Regions from separate parts of the Blautia sp. AF14-40 genome, predicted to be linked through region 2. Evidence: predicted binding sites of a transcription regulator. Region 2 holds the regulator's gene; each other region holds the start of a gene.

Region 1 (2,273 bases), on a different contig from region 2:
CGAGAGATCCACATCGTATTCCGGAATCTCATCGGAATCGCCGGAGGCCGCCAGATTGTCTTCGGGGTCGTCATCGTCGGTACTCTGACTGATGGTTGTGATCGGAATCGTTTCTGTTTTCTTTCCGCAGCCGCTCGTTCCCGCGAGGAAAGCGGCAAATACTGCTGTTAAAACCCAACGGTATTTTTTCATCAAAACCTCCTCATAATAAATGGTTAAAAATATTTGAGAGTTACTTCATGTAAGTAACGATATCAGTTCCCCCTATTCTATCACATTCCGCTTCGTTTTCCAATGTCTGAAGCGGATTTGAGAAAAATGGTTTTTCAAAAGCGCGGTACGGAATACATATTTAGTAAGGAACTGGAAAGGGCAGAAGTCTGGGAGGAGGCTGTGTATGCGTTTTACAAAAATGCAGGGCTGCGGAAATGATTATATCTATGTAAATGCCATGGAGGAGCGGGTGGAGAGTCCGGGACGGCTGGCAAAAGCGGTAAGTGACCGCCATTTCGGCATCGGCGCGGACGGGCTGATTCTGATCGGGGCATCCAAAACAGCAGATTTTTCGATGGAAATGTACAACGCCGACGGCTCGAAGGGCGCGATGTGCGGCAACGGCATCCGCTGTGTGGGAAAATACGTGTACGAGCATGGGCTGACGAGAAAAACGACGCTGACTATCGAAACCGGCAGCGGAAACCGTGTGATTCATCTGCAGACGGGGGAGAATCTGAATGAGATCTGTCAGGTGACAGTGGAGATGGGAACGCCGGAATTCCGCGCCGCACAGATCCCCGTTGTTTCTCTGGGGGAATATGTGCTGGAGCATAAAATTACCGTGTGCGGGGAAAATTATACGATGACCTGCCTTTCGATGGGAAATCCGCATGCGGTGATTCCGGTGGAAGATGTGGAAAAAATATCCATTGCAAAGACCGGTTCCGCTTTTGAACACCTTTCCTGCTTCCCGGACCGTATCAATACAGAGTTTATCCAGACTTTAGATCAACACACAATAAAAATGAGAGTCTGGGAACGTGGGAGCGGTGAAACGCTGTCCTGCGGAACGGGAGCGTGTGCGGCAGCCGTCGCGGCGATGCTTTCCGGCTGTGTTTCGGAGGGAGAAACTGCCGTAGAACTGCGCGGCGGCAGGCTTTTCGTTACATGGGACCGGACGAAAAATAAGGTCCTTCTGACCGGCCCGGCCGAGACCGTTTTTGAAGGAACGCTTGCAGAACGAATTTGAAAAATGCAGATTTCTGTCTGCACGAAAGAGCAGTATGCAATATTCTGAAAATAAAAACTTACAGGAAATGCCTTTTCTTTTCAAAAGAAACATGCTACAATATGTGGTGCCCGCTACAAGAAAAGGGTGGGGGACACACAAGATATAGTGTTTGATTTGGAGGACACCACAATGGTTTATATTATCAAAAAGGACGGCACCAAAGAAGAATTCGACGCGCAGAAGATCGTCCGTGCCGTAAATAAATCCGCACAGAGAATCCTGTATACCTTCTCACAGCAGGAGATTGACTTTATCTGTAAGTTCGCAACCGAGCACGTATATTCCCTTGGAAAGACCGAAATTCCGATCAGCGATATGCACAATATCGTGGAGGGAGCACTCGAAAAAGTAAACCCGGCTGTGGCAAAAAGCTACCGCGATTACCGCAATTACAAAACTGATTTTATCCATATGATGGACGAGGTCTACACGAAGAGCCAGTCCATCCGCTACATCGGCGACAAGAGCAATGCCAACACCGACAGCGCCCTCGTTGCAACGAAGCGAAGCCTGATTTTCAACGAGCTGAACAAAGAGCTGTACCGCAAGTTCTTCATGAACCGCAACGAGCTGCAGGCCTGTAAGGACGGCTACATCTACATCCACGACCAGTCCGCACGTCTCGATACCATGAACTGCTGTCTGTTCGATGTCGGAAACGTTTTAAAAGGCGGCTTCGAGATGGGAAATGTCTGGTACAACGAGCCGAAGACACTCGACACCGCATTTGATGTCATGGGCGATATCGTCCTCAGCACCGCTGCACAGCAGTACGGCGGCTTTACCGTGCCGGAGGTGGACAAGATCCTTGCTCCGTACGCACAGAAGAGCTACGATTACTACGTAAAAGAGTTCCTGAAATATACCGACGCATCCTGGGAGGGTGCACAGGAGAAAGCCATCGAGTATGCGATCGACAAAGTAAGAAGAGAGTGCGATCAGGGATGGCAGGGAATTGAGTATAAACTGAACACTGTTGGATCTT
Region 2 (2,273 bases):
CGCTTGACTCTCTTTTCATTTCCATTCCGGTGTATGAGACCGGAAAAGCAGCAGCGTTATCGGAAGTCTGCGAGAGTTTCACAAAAGAGCGCTGCGGTTCCGCGATGTACCGCATTTTTGAGTTTGCGGACGTTATCGAGGCAATGCTGACCATGAAAGCAGAGACGATGGGCATCAGCGATGGAACGTGGTCTGCTGTACTGGAGGGGCAGCCGGTGACCGTGACGGTAAAAGATGGAACTGTGACCGTGACAGGGGAAGCCCATCCGGGGGCAGATGTACTCAACCGGGAGCAGGCGCAGGAACTGCTTCTTTCACCGCTGGCAAGTAAGGGAAGCAAGGTTCCATCTGAAATCTGGAAGAACATTCCATCCGACTGGTTCCCGCTTCCGCTGTACTGTGCGACGGCAGACGAATTTTAGGCAATGACTGTTGGGAGGCAGAGAAATATGAACGAGACAGCGAAACGAGACAGAAGAGACGAAAAAGAAGAAATCCGGTACCATGTGATTTTCTACGGCCAGGTGCAGGGCGTGGGGTTCCGTTACCGGGCGTATTATGCTGCCTACCAGCTCGGACTGACCGGCTGGGTGAGAAACTGCTGGGATGAGACGGTGGAGATGGAGGTGCAGGGTGATGAGGAGACGATCACGGAGATGATCAAAAGGATCCGCACCTCCAGCTACATCGAAATCACGGATGCAAAATGGACGAAGATTCCGCTGGAATCGGAATTCGGTTTTCATATCCGTTGATCAGGGCTGCTTTTTCTCTTTTTCCGGAATTTCGACGAGAATGATATCGTTGCCGATCTGGCAGATGCGGTCCCATGGGATCACAAAATCCTCGCCGTGGCAGAAAAAGCCGCAGAATTTCACAGGACCCGGAAGAACGAGTCCGGTAAGATGTCCCGTTTTTGGATTGAATTCCACATCAATCGGACAGCCGAGCGTTTTGCAGGTGCAGATATTGATAACTTCTTTCTGGCGGAGATCTACAACGCGCATGCGGTGCTCCTTTTTACTGATTCCTATGGAAAAACATATGCGAAAATGTTGCTGCAGTTGACTTGAATTTCACGGAAAAATGCGTATACTGTAAAAGTAGAAAACTTTCCGAAATACTTATTTAGAAACGAGGACGAAAGATATGAGATGTCCATTTTGTAATCAGGATAATACCCGGGTTGTGGATTCACGCCCGATTGAAGACAGCAATGCGATCCGCCGCCGCCGGATGTGCGATGTCTGCGGCAGACGCTTTACGACATACGAAAAAGTGGAGACGATCCCTTTGATCGTCATCAAAAAAGATATGAACCGCGAGCAGTATGACCGCTCGAAAATCGAGACCGGTATCCTGCGCGCCTGCCACAAACGGCCGGTGTCCGCCGAGAAGATCAACGAGATGGTCAACAAGGTGGAGACGGAGCTTTTCAACGGCGAGGAACGCGAGATTCCAAGCTCTGTGATCGGAGAGAAGGTCATGCATTACTTAAAAGACCTGGATCAGGTGGCGTACGTCCGCTTTGCGTCGATTTACCGTGAGTTCAAGGACGTCAACACGTTCATGGACGAGCTGAAAAAGATGCTCGACAAATAGCGGGAGGCAAAAAAATGGAAGTGTCGAACTATATTAAAATGCGCGATCAGATGCAGGAGCGCTTTCTGACGTACGATCAGAAGGAGATCGAAGGGAAGTATGGCTTTGCCTTTGATGACGATTATTTCTATGTGCCGTACCTTTTTGAGGAGTGGAGAGTGAACCGCCATACCGGCGTTGCAGAGGGCTCAAAAGACCATTTTCTTCATGTGCACCAGGGCAGTTTCAATGAGACACTGACGATTTTCGACCTGCTCTGCTGCGGAAAGAAGGAGATTGTGCTCGCCGGCACGTATGCGCGCACCAATTCCTTAAAGGGAACGATCAAAGGCCGCACGATTGCGTCCGGCGTTCACGACAGCCGCGCCGCACGGTATGACGGGCATGTGGAACAGCTGAAAAAAGCATGCGTTTCCCTTAGCGGAAAACCATATTCCCCGGGAGACGCTGCTTTTGTTTTTCATGTCTTTCCGTTTCTGCCGCTCGTCTTCCAGTTCTGGGAGTCCGATGAGGAATTCCCGCCGGTGCTGAAGTTTATGTGGGATGAAAACGTCCTCGATTATCTGCGGTTTGAGACGCTGTATTACGTGATGGGAGACTTCCTGGACGCACTGGATCAAGCCTTCGATGCATGTAAAACAGAAGCCTGATACCTTTTGTGAGACAAAATC
Region 3 (2,273 bases), on a different contig from region 2:
CGATCATCGTCTCGATGAACGCTTTGTTGACCATATCCATCTCTTTTTTACAGTCTTTGTACTTGAAGTCCATCTCCTTGCCGCCGACGATCGCAGGAAGCTCTGCGAGGTCATCCGGTACGGTCCAGTCGAGTGTGATGTTGGAGAACGGTGCCTGGCTTCCCCAGCGGCTCGGTGTGTTGACGCCGTAGATAAACGCCTCGATGCACTTCTTCACTTCGCCGTAGCTTAAGTTGTCCACTTTGACGAACGGCGCCAGATACGTATCAAATGAAGAAAATGCCTGCGCACCTGCCCACTCGTTCTGCATAATGCCGAGGAAGTTGACCATCTGGTTGCACAGAACCGAAAGATGTCTTGCCGGAGAAGAAGTAATCTTTCCGTTGATGCCGCCAAGTCCTTCTTTGATGAGCTGTTTTAACGACCATCCTGCACAGTAGCCGGTCAGCATCGACAGGTCGTGGATGTGAATATCCGCGTTGCGGTGTGCCTCGGCGATCTCGTCATCATAAATCTCTGATAACCAGTAGTTGGCTGTGATCGCGCCGGAATTGCTTAAGATCAGACCGCCGACAGAATACGTTACGGTCGAATTCTCTTTGACACGCCAGTCCTCTACTTTTACGTAGCTGTCCACGATCTCTTTGTAGTCTACGATCGTCGATTTCATGTTGCGGATTTTTTCCCTCTGCTTGCGGTACAGAATGTAAGCTTTTGCCACTTCTGCGTAGCCGCACTGGATCAGCACGTTCTCCACGCTGTCCTGAATTGCCTCCACTGAAATTTTTCCGTCTTTGATCTTGGACTGAAAGTCCGCTGTTACGCGCAGTGCCAGCATCTGAAGCATGTCATCGCTGAACTGCATATCTTTTGCGCCGAATGCTTTTCCAATCGCATCGGTAATCTTTTTCATCTGGAACTCTGCAATCGTTCCGTCTCTCTTTTCTACCTGAAACATGGAATCCCTCCTGTTAATTCAACCGTTTCTGCAAGGCCTTTTTAAGGTTCCACTCTTTGCAGTGTCTGAACCATATGATAGCAGAGCATGTTTCTCCCGTCAATAGTAAAAAGTACCATATCTAGTGTGAAATTTTCTAACATCACTAGATATGGTACTTTTACTTGTATTCTGTCCCTTCCATTTTTCGGCGCTGTACGGCGCTTAAAGGGATGTACTGCCGTTTTTAAGCCCGCTTGCCATACCTCTATACCCTCGGATAGATATCCTTCGGTACATAGGCTTTTACGCGGATGCCTTCCGGCAGATATTCTTCTTCGAGCAGAATTCCGTATCCGCGGATCAGTGAAATCGTTCCCGCCTTATCGTACGGATAGAGGCGCTCGATATAGATTTTTCCCTCCATCATCCACGAGGAGAGTAAATTTTTGAGGTCTTCGAGTCCCTGTCCTGTTTTGGCAGAGACCGCAAGGCTCGCGTCTGCCCGGAAATCTTTTACAACCATCGGGGCGAGAAGCTTGTCCTGCTTATTCAGCAGGGTGACAATTTTTTTGTCCTCAACTTTCAGTTCCCGCAGTGTGTCATATACCACCTGCATCTGCAGCTCCATCTGCGGATTTGACGTATCCACAACGTGGAGAATATAGTCGGCATACCGTGCTTCCTCCAGCGTACTGCGGAATGCATCGATCAGATGATGTGGCAGCTTATTGATAAATCCAACCGTATCGGTCAGCAGGATTTCCTGTCCATCCGGAAGGGTCAGTGACCGCGTCGTCGTATCCAGCGTGGAAAACAGCATTGCATCTGCCAGAATTTCCGATCCTGTCAGTGCATTTAAAAGACTGCTCTTTCCCGCTGACGTATAGCCTACGAGCGCCGCTACCGGGATTTTGGAACGTTTTCTGCCTTCACGAAGGAGCTCTCTGTGCTGGCGTACTTCCTCAAGCTCACGTTTTAACTGCGTAATACGCGTGCGGATCAGGCGCCGGTCGGTTTCCAGCTTTTTCTCTCCCGGTCCTCTCGTACCGATTCCGCCGCCGAGACGGGAAAGCGATGTGCCAAGGCCGGAAAGTCGGGACGCACGGTACTTTAACTGGGCCAGCTCAACCTGGATTTTACCCTCGCTGCTCACGGCGCGCGCCGCAAAGATATCCAGGATCAAAAGCGTACGGTCCATGATCTTGCATTCCAGTGCTTCCTCCAGCCCTTTTAACTGGATCGAGGAGAGCTCATCGTCGCAGATGATGCCCGTCGCATCGCAGGCGCGCACCAGAATTTTCAATTCCTCTAATTTTCCTTTTCCGATGTACGT

The links. The regulator NrdR, encoded in region 2, represses ribonucleotide reductase genes. The targets are predictions, from matches to a motif close to CACAANATNTTGTG.
Region 1: the regulator NrdR is predicted to act here: its motif matches at 1,383-1,396, upstream of nrdD (anaerobic ribonucleoside-triphosphate reductase).
Region 3: the regulator NrdR is predicted to act here: its motif matches at 1,072-1,085, upstream of DWW13_RS11685 (ribonucleoside triphosphate reductase).

What each region holds. Positions count from the first base shown of each region.
Region 1 covers NZ_QUHK01000017.1:29,756-32,028, reverse strand. Annotated here, with positions in the region: gene DWW13_RS12335 (hypothetical protein) at 1-192, opposite strand, end outside; gene dapF (diaminopimelate epimerase) at 398-1,246, shown strand; gene nrdD (anaerobic ribonucleoside-triphosphate reductase) at 1,418-2,273, shown strand, end outside.
Region 2 covers NZ_QUHK01000001.1:62,331-64,603, forward strand. Annotated here, with positions in the region: gene DWW13_RS00355 (GNAT family N-acetyltransferase) at 1-422, shown strand, start outside; gene DWW13_RS00360 (acylphosphatase) at 450-755, shown strand; gene DWW13_RS00365 (YlmC/YmxH family sporulation protein) at 756-1,007, opposite strand; gene nrdR (transcriptional regulator NrdR) at 1,150-1,602, shown strand; gene DWW13_RS00375 (DUF3786 domain-containing protein) at 1,617-2,252, shown strand.
Region 3 covers NZ_QUHK01000015.1:55,531-57,803, forward strand. Annotated here, with positions in the region: gene DWW13_RS11685 (ribonucleoside triphosphate reductase) at 1-958, opposite strand, end outside; gene hflX (GTPase HflX) at 1,206-2,273, opposite strand, start outside.